DNA from 4 places in the Streptomyces sp. NPDC057743 genome. Region 3 is predicted to be linked to each of the others. Evidence: riboswitches for the same ligand, from Rfam matches in the RefSeq annotation. Region 3 holds a riboswitch; each other region holds the start of a gene.
The links. A riboswitch is a leader RNA that binds a small molecule or an ion and turns the genes downstream of it on or off. The one in region 3 is predicted to bind magnesium.
Positions count from the first base shown of each region.

Region 1: linked by a shared signal. The riboswitch ahead of ACFVFQ_RS22050 (NRAMP family divalent metal transporter) and the one ahead of ACFVFQ_RS00825 (hypothetical protein) in region 3 are both predicted to bind magnesium.
Region 2: linked by a shared signal. The riboswitch ahead of ACFVFQ_RS13515 (NRAMP family divalent metal transporter) and the one ahead of ACFVFQ_RS00825 (hypothetical protein) in region 3 are both predicted to bind magnesium.
Region 4: linked by a shared signal. The riboswitch ahead of ACFVFQ_RS13495 (winged helix-turn-helix domain-containing protein) and the one ahead of ACFVFQ_RS00825 (hypothetical protein) in region 3 are both predicted to bind magnesium.

Region 1 covers NZ_JBHVJX010000018.1:144,656-148,090, reverse strand. The annotation lists gene ACFVFQ_RS22055 (hypothetical protein) at 1-713, opposite strand, end outside; M-box (ykoK) riboswitch at 869-1,038, shown strand; gene ACFVFQ_RS22050 (NRAMP family divalent metal transporter) at 1,335-3,002, shown strand; gene ACFVFQ_RS22045 (MgtC/SapB family protein) at 3,064-3,435, shown strand, end outside.
Region 2 covers NZ_JBHVJX010000010.1:50,377-53,811, forward strand. The annotation lists gene ACFVFQ_RS13515 (NRAMP family divalent metal transporter) at 27-1,682, opposite strand; M-box (ykoK) riboswitch at 1,984-2,157, opposite strand; gene ACFVFQ_RS13520 (VOC family protein) at 2,393-2,746, shown strand; gene ACFVFQ_RS13525 (GNAT family N-acetyltransferase) at 2,770-3,435, shown strand, end outside.
Region 3 covers NZ_JBHVJX010000001.1:186,378-189,812, reverse strand. The annotation lists gene ACFVFQ_RS00845 (ArsR/SmtB family transcription factor) at 1-190, opposite strand, end outside; gene ACFVFQ_RS00840 (winged helix-turn-helix domain-containing protein) at 360-836, opposite strand; gene ACFVFQ_RS00835 (hypothetical protein) at 893-1,177, opposite strand; gene ACFVFQ_RS00830 (hypothetical protein) at 1,278-1,616, opposite strand; gene ACFVFQ_RS00825 (hypothetical protein) at 1,714-1,929, opposite strand; M-box (ykoK) riboswitch at 2,158-2,331, opposite strand; gene ACFVFQ_RS00820 (SpoIIE family protein phosphatase) at 2,725-3,435, shown strand, end outside.
Region 4 covers NZ_JBHVJX010000010.1:46,771-50,205, forward strand. The annotation lists gene ACFVFQ_RS13490 (NADP-dependent oxidoreductase) at 1-883, opposite strand, end outside; M-box (ykoK) riboswitch at 1,180-1,353, shown strand; gene ACFVFQ_RS13495 (winged helix-turn-helix domain-containing protein) at 1,721-2,164, shown strand; gene ACFVFQ_RS13500 (hypothetical protein) at 2,236-2,631, shown strand; gene ACFVFQ_RS13505 (ArsR/SmtB family transcription factor) at 2,615-3,058, shown strand; gene ACFVFQ_RS13510 (hypothetical protein) at 3,163-3,435, opposite strand, start outside.

The DNA of each region.
Region 1 (3,435 bases), on a different contig from region 3:
AACAGCATCAGCAGCTTCGCCCAACGGGTCAGCGGCATCACGTCGGTTGGGCTGAACGCGGTGGCGTTGGTGAAGGACAGGTACAGGTAGTCGGCGAACTGCGGCTCCCAGTGCTCCGGAGCCAGCGCCGGCGTCGCCATCTGCGGGAAGAGGAAGTCGGGGTAGCGGCGCACCGCGTGGACCCTGGCGACCGGCCCGCCGCGGTCCCACTCCCAGTACCAGAGCGCGAAGGCGAGGACGTTGGTGAGCCAGATGGCGCCGCCGGTGGCCAGCAGCGGCCCGGCGTCCTCGCCCTCCGTGCCGCGCACCAGGCCGATCACCAGATGCACCGCGGACCAGCCGTTCGCCGTGCTGATCAGCGCGATCAGCGCCAGCCCCGCCCACCGGTAGAGCCGGGAGACCCGCTCGATGCGGACCGGGTCGGCCGCCACCAGCACGAGCAGCAGCGCCGCCTCCAACCCCGGCAAGAGCCACGTCGGATGGATCGCCAGCCGCTCCGGCAGCCGCCACTGGAGCACCACCGCCACCAGCACCGCCAGCGTCGACGGCCAGCGGGGTTCGCCGCGGGTGACCCGTCGCCAGGCCGGCCGCAGCCGCCGCCCGGCCTCGTCCAGTCCCGTCACCGCCGGCGCCAACAGCGCCTCGATGCGGTCCAGTCGCTCGGCCGGGGTGCCGTGGTCGCCCGCCTCGTCGGGCCGGGGGTGCTCGGACATGCGGCTCATGCTCACCCGGGAGCCGGGCGGTGTCCAGCGGCTCGACCGGCACGGCGGGGCCCAAAGGTGGCCGCAGGGTTAAGAGTCGGTCAAAAACTTGCACATCTGCGCAAGTAACTCCGTCGACGGGTCTAGACTCCTAGAGGTTTTGACAGCGGTCACCTCGTTCGGTGAGGCGTCGTCACGGACACAGGCCACTGATCCCACCCGTCGAGAGACGCTCCGGATCAGGACAGGTCTCCCCGGCACAAGGGGTGACCCCAGGTGGCTGCCCCGCAGGGGCTACGCCGTGACGTGCCAAAGCTCTGACGAGTGGGGGTGAACCAGTCGACGGCGACTGGTCCGCTCCTTACCGGATCGACGACGGCGCACCCAGGCGCCCCGACCGGAAGGAGGCGAGAGACATGGAATGCAGTAGTCCGGGCCATCAACGGCCCCTGCTCCGCCTGCCCTCGCATTCTTCCGGCACGCGGTAACCACCTTCCCTGCGCGGCCTCCCGCCGCAGCACGCCCCGTACGGCCCGCCGCCGGAACGGGAGGTCGCGCTGCGCGCCCGCGCAGGGAGGATGGCTGCGGCGTGCCCCCAACTCCGCCCCCTCAAGGGGGACTTGGGAGGTAGCCATGACCGAGACCACCATCCGCCCCACGGCCCCCGCCGCGCCCCCGACGGCGCCGGCCTCCGCCGTCCTCGACGACGCGCACATCGGCGACATCCGCGGCGCGCTCGGCACCATCCGGCACGACGACACCGCCCCGCGGCGGGGCCTGTCCGCCAAGCTCAAGACGCTGCTCGCGATAGTCGGCCCCGGTCTGATCGTGATGGTCGGCGACAACGACGCCGGCGCCTTCGCCACCTACGGCCAGGCCGGCCAGAACTACGGCACCCACCTGCTGTGGACCCTGCTCCTGCTCATTCCCGTCCTCTACGTCAACCAGGAGATGGTGCTCCGACTCGGCGCCGTCACCGGAGTCGGGCACGCCCGCCTGATCCTGGAGCGGTTCGGGAAGTTCTGGGGCGCGTTCTCCGTCATCGACCTGTTCCTGCTCAACGCCCTCACCCTGGTCACGGAGTTCATCGGCATCACCCTGGCCGCCGGCTACCTGGGCCTGCCGAAGGTCGGCGCGGTGCTGCTTGCCGCCGCCATCATCATCGCCTCCGCGTTCACCGGATCGTTCCGGCGGTTCGAGCGGATCGCCATCGGGCTCTGCGCGGCCTCGCTGCTGCTCGTCCCGCTCTACTTCATGGTCCACCCGTCCACCGGCCAGATGGCCCACGACTTCGTCGTCCCCCATCTCCCCGGCGGCCCCGGCCAGTTGTCCACCGTCATGCTGCTGATCATCGGCATCGTCGGCACCACCGTCGCCCCCTGGCAGCTCTTCTTCCAGCAGTCCTACGTCATCGACAAGCGCATCACCCCGCGCTTCATGTCGTACGAGAAGGCCGACCTGTGGATCGGCATCGCCGTCGTGGTGATCGGCGCCGCCGCCCTGATGGGGTGCACCGCCGCCGCCTTCGCCGGCACCCATGGCGTCGGCGCGTTCACCGACACCGCCGGCATCGCGCACGGACTGGCCGCGCACGCCGGCAAGTTGGCCGGGGTCCTCTTCGCCATCGCCCTGCTCGACGCCTCGATCATCGGCGCCTTCGCCGTCTCCCTGTCCACCGCCTACGCCATCGGCGACGTCTTCGGCATCAAGCACTCCCTGCACCGCGGCGTCGGCGGCGCCAAGGGCTTCTACGCCGTCTACGCCGGCCTGGTCGCCGCGGCCGCCGCCATCGTGCTGATCCCCGGCTCCCCGCTCGGCCTGCTCACCGAGGGCGTGCAGACGCTGGCCGGGGTGCTGCTGCCGTCCGCTTCGGTCTTCCTGCTCCTGCTGTGCAACGACCGCACGGTGCTCGGCCCTTGGGTCAACGGCCCCCGCACCAACGCCTTCACGGCCGCCGTCGTCGGCGTGCTGGTCACCCTGTCGGTCATCCTCACCGCCGCCGTGCTCTTCCCGGACATCGACGCCTCCGCCATCCTCGGCATCATGGCCGGCTGCGGCGCGGCCGGGGTGCTGGCGCTGGGGTACGCGGAGGTGCGGCGCCGCCGCAAGGGCTGGGCGCTGGGCGGCCGGCCGGTGGACCGCACCGGCCGCGACGACTGGCGGATGCCGCCGCTGGAGACCCTGCCCCGGCCGATCCTCTCCACCGGCCACAAGGTCGGCCTGACCGCCCTGCGGACCTACCTGCTGGTCGCCATGGTCCTGGTGATCCTCAAGGTCGTCGAAGTGGCCCTCGGCCACTGACCGTTCGGCCGCCCGTCACCCCCGGCCCCCGCACCCCACCAGCCCCGAAGGAGGCGCTGCCATGCGCACCCTGTCCCTCATCGACTTCGTGGTCCGGCTCGCCACCGGCGTGGCCTGCGGGGCGCTCATCGGTGTCGAGCGCCAGTGGCGCGCCCGCATGGCGGGGCTGCGCACCAACGCGCTGGTCGCCGCCGGCGCCACCCTCTTCGTCCTCTACAGCACGGCCGTCGGCGACTCCGGCAGCCCGACCCGGGTCGCCTCGTACGTCGTCTCCGGCATCGGCTTCCTCGGCGGCGGCGTGATCCTCCGCAACGGCGCGGGGGTCCGCGGGCTGAACACCGCCGCCACCCTGTGGTGTTCCGCCGCGGTCGGCGTGCTGGCCGCCTCGGGACGGCTCGAACTCGCCGCCATCGGCACCCTCGCCGTCCTCGGT
Region 2 (3,435 bases), on a different contig from region 3:
AAGGGTCAAGTGCCGTCGTGGGAACGTCAGTTGCCGAGCGCGACCTCGACGATCTTGACGACGACGAGGACCATCGCGATCAGCAGATAGGTGCGCAGGGCGCCCATGCCGAGCTTGCGGCCGGTGGACATGGTCGGCCGGGTCAGCGTGGCGAGCGGCGGCATCCGCCATGAGTCGCGGCCGGTGCGGTCGATCGGGTCTTCCTTGGTGGCGGTGCGCCGGCGGGTGAAGGCGTAGCCGGCGGCCAGTACCCCGGCGACGCCGCAGCCGGCCATGATGTCGAGGATCGCGCCCGCGCTGATGTCCGGGAAGAGCACCGAGGCGGTCAGGATGATCGACAGCGACACCAGGACGCCGACGACCGCCGCGGTGAAGGCGTTGGTCTTGGGCCCGTTCACCCACGGTCCGAGGACCTGCTTGTCGTTGCAGAGCAGCAGCAGGAAGACCGTGGCGGACGGGAGCAGCACGCCGGCGAGCGTCTGCACGCCCTGGGTGAGCAGGCCGAGCGGGGAGCCGGGGATCAGCACGATGGTGGCCGCCGTCGCGACCAGGCCGGCGTAGACGGCGTAGAAGCCCTTGGCGCCGCCGACGCCGCGGTGCAGGGAGTGCTTGATGCCGAAGACGTCGCCGATGGCGTAGGCGGTGGACAGGGAGACGGCGAAGGCGCCGATGATCGCCGCGTCCAGCAGGGCGATCGCGAAGAGCACTCCGGCGACCTTGCCGGCCTTGGCCTCGATGCCGGTGATCAGGCCCGCGGTGTCGGTGAAGTTGCCGAACCCCTTGGTGCCGGCGAACGCGGTGGCGACCAGGCCCATCATGGCGGCCGCGCCGATGATCACGACGGCGATGCCGATCCACAGGTCGGCCTTCTCGTACTTCATGAAGCGCGGGGTGATGCGCTTGTCGATGACGTAGGACTGCTGGAAGAAGAGCTGCCAGGGGGCGACGGTGGTGCCGACGATGCCGATGATCAGCAGCATGACGGTGGCCAACTGCCCGCTGCCGCCGGGGATGACGGGGATCACGAAGTCGTGCGCCATCTGCGACGTCTTGGGGTGGAGCATGAAGTAGAGCGGCACCAGGAGCAGCGAGGCGGCGCACAGCGCGACCGCGATCCGCTCGAAGCGGCGGAAGGAGCCGGTGAACGCGGACGCGATGATGATGGCGGCGGCCAGGATCACCGAGCCGGTCTTCGGCAGACCCAGGTAGTCGGCGGCCATGGTGATGCCGATGAACTCCGTGACGAGCGTGAGGGCGTTGAGCAGGAACAGGTCGATGACGGAGAACGCGCCCCAGAACTTCCCGAACCGCTCCAGGATCAGGCGGGCGTGCCCGACTCCGGTGACGGCGCCGAGTCGGAGCACCATCTCCTGGTTGACGTAGAGGACGGGAATGAGCAGGAGCAGGGTCCACAGCAGGTGGGTGCCGTAGTTCTGGCCGGCCTGGCCGTAGGTGGCGAAGGCGCCGGCGTCGTTGTCGCCGACCATCACGATCAGGCCCGGGCCGACTATCGCGAGCAGCGTCTTGAGCTTGGCGGACAGGCCCCGCCGCGGGGCGGTGTCGTCGTGCCGGATGGTGCCGAGCGCGCCGCGGATGTCGCCGATGTGCGCGTCGTCGAGTACCGCGGTGGACTGCGGCGGAGTCGGTGGCGTGGCGGTGGTGGTCGTGGTCAGGTCGGACATGAAAGCCTCCCGTCCCCCATCGGGGGAGGTTTGGGGTACGCAGCAGCGATCCCCCCTGCGAGCGCGCAGCACAGCGCCCCGGCACGGCCGGTGGCCGCACGGGTGCGTGGGGGGAGGGTGCTATTTCGCGCAGGGGAGGTTGTTACCGCGTACCGGAGGTCGGAGAAGACATACGGATACGGGGCCGACTGTGGCCCGGACTACTGCAATGACCGTCCATGGTGTCTCTCGCCTCCTTCCGGCCGGGGCGCACGCGGGCGCCGAACGGACACGGCAAAGAGCGGACCAGTCCACGATGACTGGCTCACCCCAACTCGTCAGAGCTTTGGCACTTCTCGGCGTAATCCCCTTGCCGGGGAAGCCACTTGGGGTCACCCCTTAGGTCGGGGAGACCTGTCCTGAACCTGGGCGTCTCTCGACGTCGTGGGGTCAGTGGCCTGTGTCCGCGAAGACGCCTCACCGAACGAGGTGCCTTGGTTCCTCTCTTCGAACGGCTGAAATCCTACCCCCGTACTTGCGTCGGTACGCAACTCTTTGACTCAACCTTGACCGGCAGCCCGCCGAAAGGGGTGCCCTAGGATCGGGGCGCCGCCGCTAACTGGCCGTAACCAGACGGGACTTGACGGCCGTCGGCCCGCCGGAACGGCCTCGGCGCCGCGGCTTCTCCGAAATGCCGGTGCCCGAAAGCCCGGCCGGCTTATCGTCGGCGGATGACTTGGGAATGGGAAGCGGTAGTTGTCCATGCGGTGGATCCGGCGGCCTTGGGGCAGTGGTGGGCCGAGGCGCTTGGTTGGGTGGTGGTGCACTCCTCTGACGAGGAGTTCGAGATCCGCCCGGAGCCGGATCGCCTGCCGGGGTTGAACTTCGTGGTGATTGACGAGCACAAGAAGGCCAAGAGCCGGCTGCATCTCGACTTCAGGCCCGATGACCAGGAGGCCGAGGTGGCTCGACTGGTGGCTCATGGCGCCCGGCATGTCAATATCGGGCAGGGCGACCAGTCGTGGGTGGTCTTGGCGGACCCGGAAGGCAACGAGTTCTGCATCCTTGGTCAGCGACGTCAGTGAGTGGATCCGCAAGCGAGTAGTGAGTGGATCCGCAAGTGCATGAGGTGCGTGTTCGCCCCGCCGGCGAGGGCGACTTGACCGCCCTCGTCGGTCTCCGCGACGACGCGGCGCGCTGGATGCTGGCGCGCGGCATCACCGGGCAGTGGCGACCAGGAGAGCTGGACGAGGGCCACTTCCGTCGGGTCATGGCAAAGGGCGAGGTCTGGCTCGCGGAGGTCGGCGGGCGGATCGCCGGTGCCTGGGAACTGTGGTGGACGGATGAGACTGCCTGGGGTCCGCAGCCACCCGTCGCCGGCTATGTGCACCGGCTCATGGTGGATCGGAAGGTCGCCGCGCCTGGAACGGGGAGGCTGCTGCTGACGGCGGCGGAAGAGCGCGTGGCTGCGGTCGGCCGGGAGCGCGTGCGCCTGGACTGTTTGGCCGGCAATGTGCCGCTCAACGCCTATTACGAGAACGCCGGTTACCGCGTGGTCGGCCACAAGGCGGGCAAGCCGCAGCCGGGCGGGGCGCCCAAGTCGTTCACGCTATGGGAGAAGCAGCTTCGGGGTCGTCGTCAGGCTTCCCCGGCCAGTGCCGGACTCCGCGGAGCACGCCCAGGAACGCCCGTTCCGCGGGCGACAGGAGGCGGTCTCGGCGGCGGACAGGCTGATCGGGCGGAGGCGCGGGGCCGGGGTGACGGCAGAGGGCGG
Region 3 (3,435 bases):
GCAGCCGCGCCAGATGCTGCGACACCGCCGCGACATGCGCCCCGACCAGCTCGGCCAACTGCCCCACGGCGTGCTCGCGTTGGGTCAACGCCCAGAGCACCTGGAAACGCGTGGTGTCGGCCACTGCCTTCAACACGGCAACGGCCTGCTCGAACCTCGGGTCCGCATCGGGTGGGGCTTGCGCATCCATGAAGGGAGTCTAACGACTGGCGGCCCCGAACGGCACGCACCGAATGCGCCCCGCACCGGCCGGGGCGGACCGCGCAACTCGGCCGGGCCAGCGGGGCGTTCCGGGGCGGGGCAGCCCGGCTCCGTCCCCGGCCACGGCGCGGGCACCGGGCGACGGCGGCGCAACGGTCTCATGCGGCGCCACCCGGGCCGCACACCTCCCCGCGGCTGGCCGGGGCCGCCGCCGGATCGAGGGCGTAACCGACCTGCCGGACGGTCCTGATGAGCGCCTGGTAGCCGGGCCCCAGCTTGCGCCGCAGCCGGGCCACATGGACGTCGACGGTGCGGGTGCCGCTGACGGCCTGATGCCCCCACAGCGTCGTCAGCAGATGACGCCGGGAGTGCACCCGCCGGGGGTGGGCGACGAAACGGGCCAACAGCTCGAACTCCATATAGGTCAGGACGAGAGCGCGCCCGCCCGCGCGGGCGGTGCGCTGCTCGGTGTCCACCGTCAGGCCGGCCACCCGGTGTCGCGGTCCGCTCGGGACGGGCCCCGCGTCGGCGGTGGCGGACCCACGGTCCGCGGCGTGCGCGGGTCCGGCGTCTTCCGGTATCCCGAATCGGCAGTTCCCACGGGCGTGGTGGAGGCGTGCGTAGCGCAGGGACATGGCGGTTCCTGATCTTCCGGGCAACGGTTGGGGAGGGAGTCGCTGGTGGGGCGCGTTCACACCTCGGGCCGCCAGTCGGCCTCCAGCCGGCGCCGGCCGTCGGGGCCGACGACGGAACGCCAGTGGGCGCGCGGGCGTCGGCGGGCGCGGTCCCCCGACGGCCGCCGCACGGTCGGCGGCTCCAACACGCGCAGGACGGGGCTGTCGACGGCGCCCCGGGCGAGCCGCTCGACGACCCCGCCCAGGACGGTCCTGACGGCGGGGGCGGACGGGACGGTCGGGGTGGTCGGGGCCGCGGGCGATCGCAGCGGACGGATGTGGATCACGGACAGAACGGACATGGCGCACTCACCTCCGTGCGGATGGCGGATGACGGAAGGGGGAAGGAGGAGAGGGAAGGGAGGGGTCAAGTCAGGGAAGAGTGGCGGGAGTTGGGTAACGTCAGACGCGGTCCCGCGGGGTGGCCGCCGCCTCGGTGAGGCGATCGGCCGCGGCGAGCGGGAGATCGGCGAAGTCGGCCAGCCAGTGGGCGTCGTGGCCCTGCCGGGCGAGGAGGTAGGCCAGGTGGACCCGCGGCTCGTAGCAGGTCTGCGGTCCCGGGCAGTCGGTGCAGTTGTCCGGCGTTTCCAGCAGGTAGGTGCGCTCGGTCCCGTCGTGCAGGGCCAGCCGGACCCGCGGGCAGCGGTGGCCGCGGACGGCGGGCCGGTCGCGGTGCCGGTCGGATTCGGTGCGGGGGCGCGGGAGTTGGTGCAGTCGGTTCGGTTGGTTCAGGAGGCGCATGACTGCCGCCCTCCCCTCTCTCGGTTCGGTGGAGGTGTGCATTGCTTGCCGGTACGGGTGCGGCTGACTGGCCGGCGTCCGGGGCCGCGGACGGCAGTCACGCCACCCCGGGCACCGCGGGCCACAACGCCCAATGCCCCAGGGCGAATTGAACGATGCGGACGGCGACCAGGATCGTCGCGGCCAGCAGACAGGCCCGCAGGGCCGTGCGACCCACCACGCGGCCGGTGGAGAGGGCCGCCGTGAGCAGGTGGCCGAACGGCCGCATCCGCCAGCCCTCCTTGCCCGTGCGGTCCACACGCACGGCCAGCACCCACCCCTTACGGCGCCGACGGGCCTCGGCCTGGCCGAGGGCGGGCGGGAGCGGGCGTGGGAAGAAGGGGTGTTACCGCGTGCCGGAGGTCAACGAGGACATGCGGATGCGGGGCCGACTGTGGCCCGGACTACTGCAATGGCCGTCCATGTCTCTCGCCTCCTCCCGACCGGGGCGCCCGCGGGCGCCATGACGGACACGGCAAAGGAGCGGACCGGCGCACGGGCCGGCTCACCCCTACTCGTCAGAGCTTTGGCACTCCACGGCGTAATCCCCTTGCCGGGGCAGCCACTTGGGGTCACCCCTTAACCCGGGGAGACCTGTCCTGAACCTGGGCGTCTCTCGACGTCGTGGGGTCAGTGGCCTGTGTCCGTGCAGACGCCTCACCGAACGAGGTGCCTTCGACGTTCTCGAACGCCCAGCAGCATACCGGTCTACTTGCGCATGGACGCAACTACTTGACCGAACCTTGACGGCGGACGCGTCGATGAACCCGGCGCGGCCACCCGGCGGTTGGGGCGAGGGGCACGGAAACTGTGCGCCGAATGCGCGGAGTTGAGCGACGCCTCAGCCCCTGTGAGCAGGCAGGACCCGCGGCTGCGCCAACCGCGCATCGCCCACCGGCCCCTCCCCCGCGCCCCCATCGGACCCGGCCCAGCCCCGCGCCTCGCCGGCCGAGACTCCCCCTCCCGCCGACTCCGGGGAGTGCGCAAGCCGACCCCCTCGATCACGTTCCGTAACAGACCGCCGCGCATCCATGGGCAGGCCCGCCCCGGGAGTGTTAGAAATAGCAGCATGGCCGCAGGGTCCGGCCGATATCGGCGCGCAACGGTACGGTCACTGACCGAACGACGCCCGCAGAGCGTCGCGGGGCAGGTCTTCCTGCTCCAACTCATCGTTGGTCTCCTCATCGTGCTGGGCGTACTCGCGGCACTGCTGCTGACCTCCCGGCACGACGCCGAGCAGGAGGCGCGCAACCGCTCGGTGGCCGTCGCGGAGACCTTCGCGCACTCCCCTGGCCTGCCGGCCGTGCTCCGTTCCCCGGACCCGACGAAGACCCTGCAACCCCTCACCGAGTCCGCCCGGAACCGCGCGGGGGTCGACTTCATCGTCGTGATGAACACCCACGGCATCCGCTACACCCACCCCAAGCCCCAGGACATCGGGAAACGCTTCGTCGGCGACATCCGGCCCTCGCTGGCCGGCAAGGTGGCGGTCGAGAGCGTGAACGGCCCGCTCGGGCACGAGGTGCAGGCCGTGGTCCCGGTGACCGACGCCCACGGCTCGGTGGTGGGCCTGGTGTCCGCGGGCATGAAGGTGGCGAGCGTCAGCCGCGCCATCGCCGCCCACCTACCGACGGTCTTCAGCATCAGCGCCGCGGCGCTGGTGATCGCCACCGCCGCCACCGGCGTCATCGCCACCAGGCTGCGACGCCAGACCCGCGGGCTGGGGTCGGTCGAGATGGGCCGCATGTACGAGCACCACGAGGCGGTGCTGCACGCCGTC
Region 4 (3,435 bases), on a different contig from region 3:
CGGTCAGGCCGCCTTGGAGATAGCGGTGGTGTGCGGCTTGGATCTCGTGGAGGCCGAAGGTGGCGTGTACGCGTAGCTTCAGGGCGCCGTTGTCGACGAGCTTGGTCAGTTCACCCAGTCCTGTTCCGTCCTCATGCACCTGGTTGACGGTGGTGCGGACGCCGCGTGCGGACAGGTCGGGGACCGGGCCGGCTTGGGTGGCGATCGACGCATAGCGGCCGCCGTCGGCCACGGCGTCGGTCAGGAAGGCGCCGAAGGTGTCGAAGACCGCGTCATAGCTGCGGTCTTGGAAGGCGTCGCGGTCGGTGCCGGCGAGGTCGGCTCCGTAGTCGCGGGCGAAGGCGATCTGTGCGTCCCGTGAGACCAGGGCGTCGACGGTGACTCCGCGTGCGCGCGCTATCTGCAACGCCAACCCGCCGACCGCACCCGCGGCACCGGCGATCAACAGCCGCTGGCCGGCGGACACCTCAAGCCAGTCCAGTGTCTGCGACGCCGTCAGCCCGGGCAGCGGCAAGGTGGCGGCCTCGACCAGGCTGACCGCCTGCGGGGCCGGGGCCACCGCCTGGGCCGGAAGTACCACCAGGTCGGCCCAGGTCCCGCGGCCGGAGCCGAGCTGGTGCGACATCGCGATGACCCGCTCCCCCGCCCGCAGCCCGCTGTTCCCTCCATCGACGACGATCCCGGCCAAGTCCCAACCGAGTTGCAGCGGCAGGGGCGGCGTCCCCTCGCCGATGGCGCCCTCCCGCGTCTTGTCGTCGACGGGGTTGATGCTCGTGGCGACGGCCCGGATCAACACCTCCCCCGGCGCCGGTTCCGGTTGGGCGGCGTCGACGAGGCGGAGGACGTCGGGTGTGCCAAAGCGATCGATCTGTATGGCGCGCACGGGGAACCTTTCACACAACTACTGCCGATTCACACAACTACTGCTGATGTGTTGTGCAACCCGTGCCGTGATCGCGGGATTCCCCGACCGGCCCGCCAACCTCCGCCTCCCAGCGAGGGGTTGGCTGAGAGGCGGAGGGTGGCGCCACTCTGCAGGGGGTGGCGGACCAGCCCGCACCGACGGAGCGAGGCGTCCCTTCACGCCTTCGGTATCGGGCACGAGGAGGGGACCGTCAAGGCTTGGTCAACAAGTTGCGTTGATGTGCAAGTATCAGGCAGGCTTGAGGACGTTTGAAGGAGGCACCTCGTTCGGTGAGGCGTCTGCACGGACACAGGCCACTGACCCCACGACGTCGAGAGACGCCCAGGTTCAGGACAGGTCTCCCCGACCTAAGGGGTGACCCCAAGTGGCTTCCCTTGTACGGGGATTACGCCGTGCAGTGCCAAAGCTCTGACGAGTAGGGGTGAACCGGCCGTGCGGGCTGGTCCGCTCGCTGCCGAGTCGTACGGCGCGCTCGCGCGCCCCGGCCGGAAGGAGGCGAGAAACATGGACGGCAGTAGTTGCAGTAGTTGCGATGGTTGCAGCAGTCCGGGGCACAGTAGGTCGTCTACCCGTATGACTTTCTCGGTCTCCGGTACGCGGTAACACCACTCCCCCGACGCGTTCGCGAACGCTCTTTGCCAGGCACCCGTGCGGCTTTCGCCGACCCGGGCGGTCGGGCTGCGCGCTCGCGTGGCGGGCGGCTTCCGCACGCCTCAACCCCGCTCCCAGACCAGGCACATGGCGGGGCCTCGCCATGCCCTTCGCCACCACGCCCCCGATCCGAGGGAAACAACCATGAACCTCCACCACCGACCGCTCCGCCACACCCTGCTCGCCCGCACCTCCAGCGCGCGTCGACGCCACGCGGCCGTTCCGCGCCCGCTGCCTTCCCCGCACGAGCCCGCCGATCTGCCCAGGGCGCCGGTCCACCGCATCCGCGGCCTCGTCGTCGACTGCGAAACCCGAAAGGTGTCGGTCGGCGGACAGCAACTCAAGCTCACCTGCATGGAGTTCGAGCTGCTGGCGTACCTGGTGGCCAACCGGCGCCGGGTCTACAGCCGCGAGCAGTTGATGGCGTTGGTGTGGCAGCAGACCGCCGTAGGGGACCTGCGCACGATCGACGTGCACATCGCCCGCCTGCGACGGAAGCTGGGCCCCGGGCATCGGGCGCTGATCCGCACCGTGCGGCAGGTCGGCTACGCCTTCGAGCCGTCGGCCACCGCCACGCCCCGCCCCTGATGAACGAAGCCCGGCGACCGGCTCGTTGGGGGTCGCCCTCCCGCAACGCTGAGCATGCAAGGGATACCGTCATGCGATTCCTGCCCCGTTCCCTCCTCAGGCAGACCAAGCGCCCCGACACCGGGGCGACGGCCGTTCGCCCCCGCGAGCTGGTCACCCTCCATGTCCACTGTGACCAGGGCGCCGAGACCCACATACGCGCGCTGTGCGTGCTGGCCCTGAGCCGGCCCGGTGCTCGCGTCGAGGCCGTGCGCGTCGACCCGTCCGACGCGTTCACCACTCACCTACAGCTGATGGTCACGCTGGACAGCACGGCAACCGGCCTGCTGGACCGACTCGTCGACATGCTCTCCGGCATGCCGCCCGTCCGCGACCTGCACTGGCACCGGGCCCCGGACCGGCACGACGATCCGCGCGCCCTCGCCTCCGCGCTGGAAAGGGGAGCGTTCGGTGCATGCGCTCACTGAGTCCGACGCGTCCTTCCTTCCGGCGCGCACGGCGGCAGCTCCGCTCGCCGCGCCGCTGACGGTCGCCGAAATCACCGCCGTGACAGCGTTGTTGAAGGCGGTGGCCGGCCCGATCCGACTGCGGTTGCTCCAGGCTCTGGCCGAGGAGCGGGAGCTTGCCATCGGGGAGCTGACGGAGCGCGTCGGCGCCCCCTACGCCGCCGTCTCCGAGCACCTCGGGCGCCTGCGGGCCGCGGGACTGGTCGGGGTGCGCCGCAGCGGCCACCGCGTGCTCTACCGCACCACCAACCCGCACCTCCCGACGCTGCTCACCGCCGCCCGGCGCCTGGCGGCCCGCCCGGCTCCGGTGCGGCCGGACGCCACGGTTGAACACACGGCGGAGCGACGGCACACGGAGATACAGCACATGCAGATACCGCACACGTAGATACGGCACACGGAGATACGGCACACGGAGATACGGCACAGCGAGGCGGTCGGCGACGCGGGGGCGTGGACCCCGCAGTCGTCGACCGCCTCGCTGAATCGGCCTTATCTGACCGGAGATTCGGCGGTAGCGGCGTCGGCGATGCGCTCGGCCGCGGCCAGCGGAAGGTCGGCGTAGTGCGCTAGCCAGTGGGCGTCGTGGCCCTGGTGGGCGAGGAGGTAGGCCAGGTGCACGCGCGGTTCGTACCTGGCGCACGGGCCCGAGGGGCTGGGGCAGGTACTGGGGACGTCGAGCAGGTAGCCCTGCTCGATGCCGTCGTGCAGGGCCAACTGGAGGTGTCGGCAGGGGTGGTTGTGGTGGGTGGTGTGCGGGGCTGG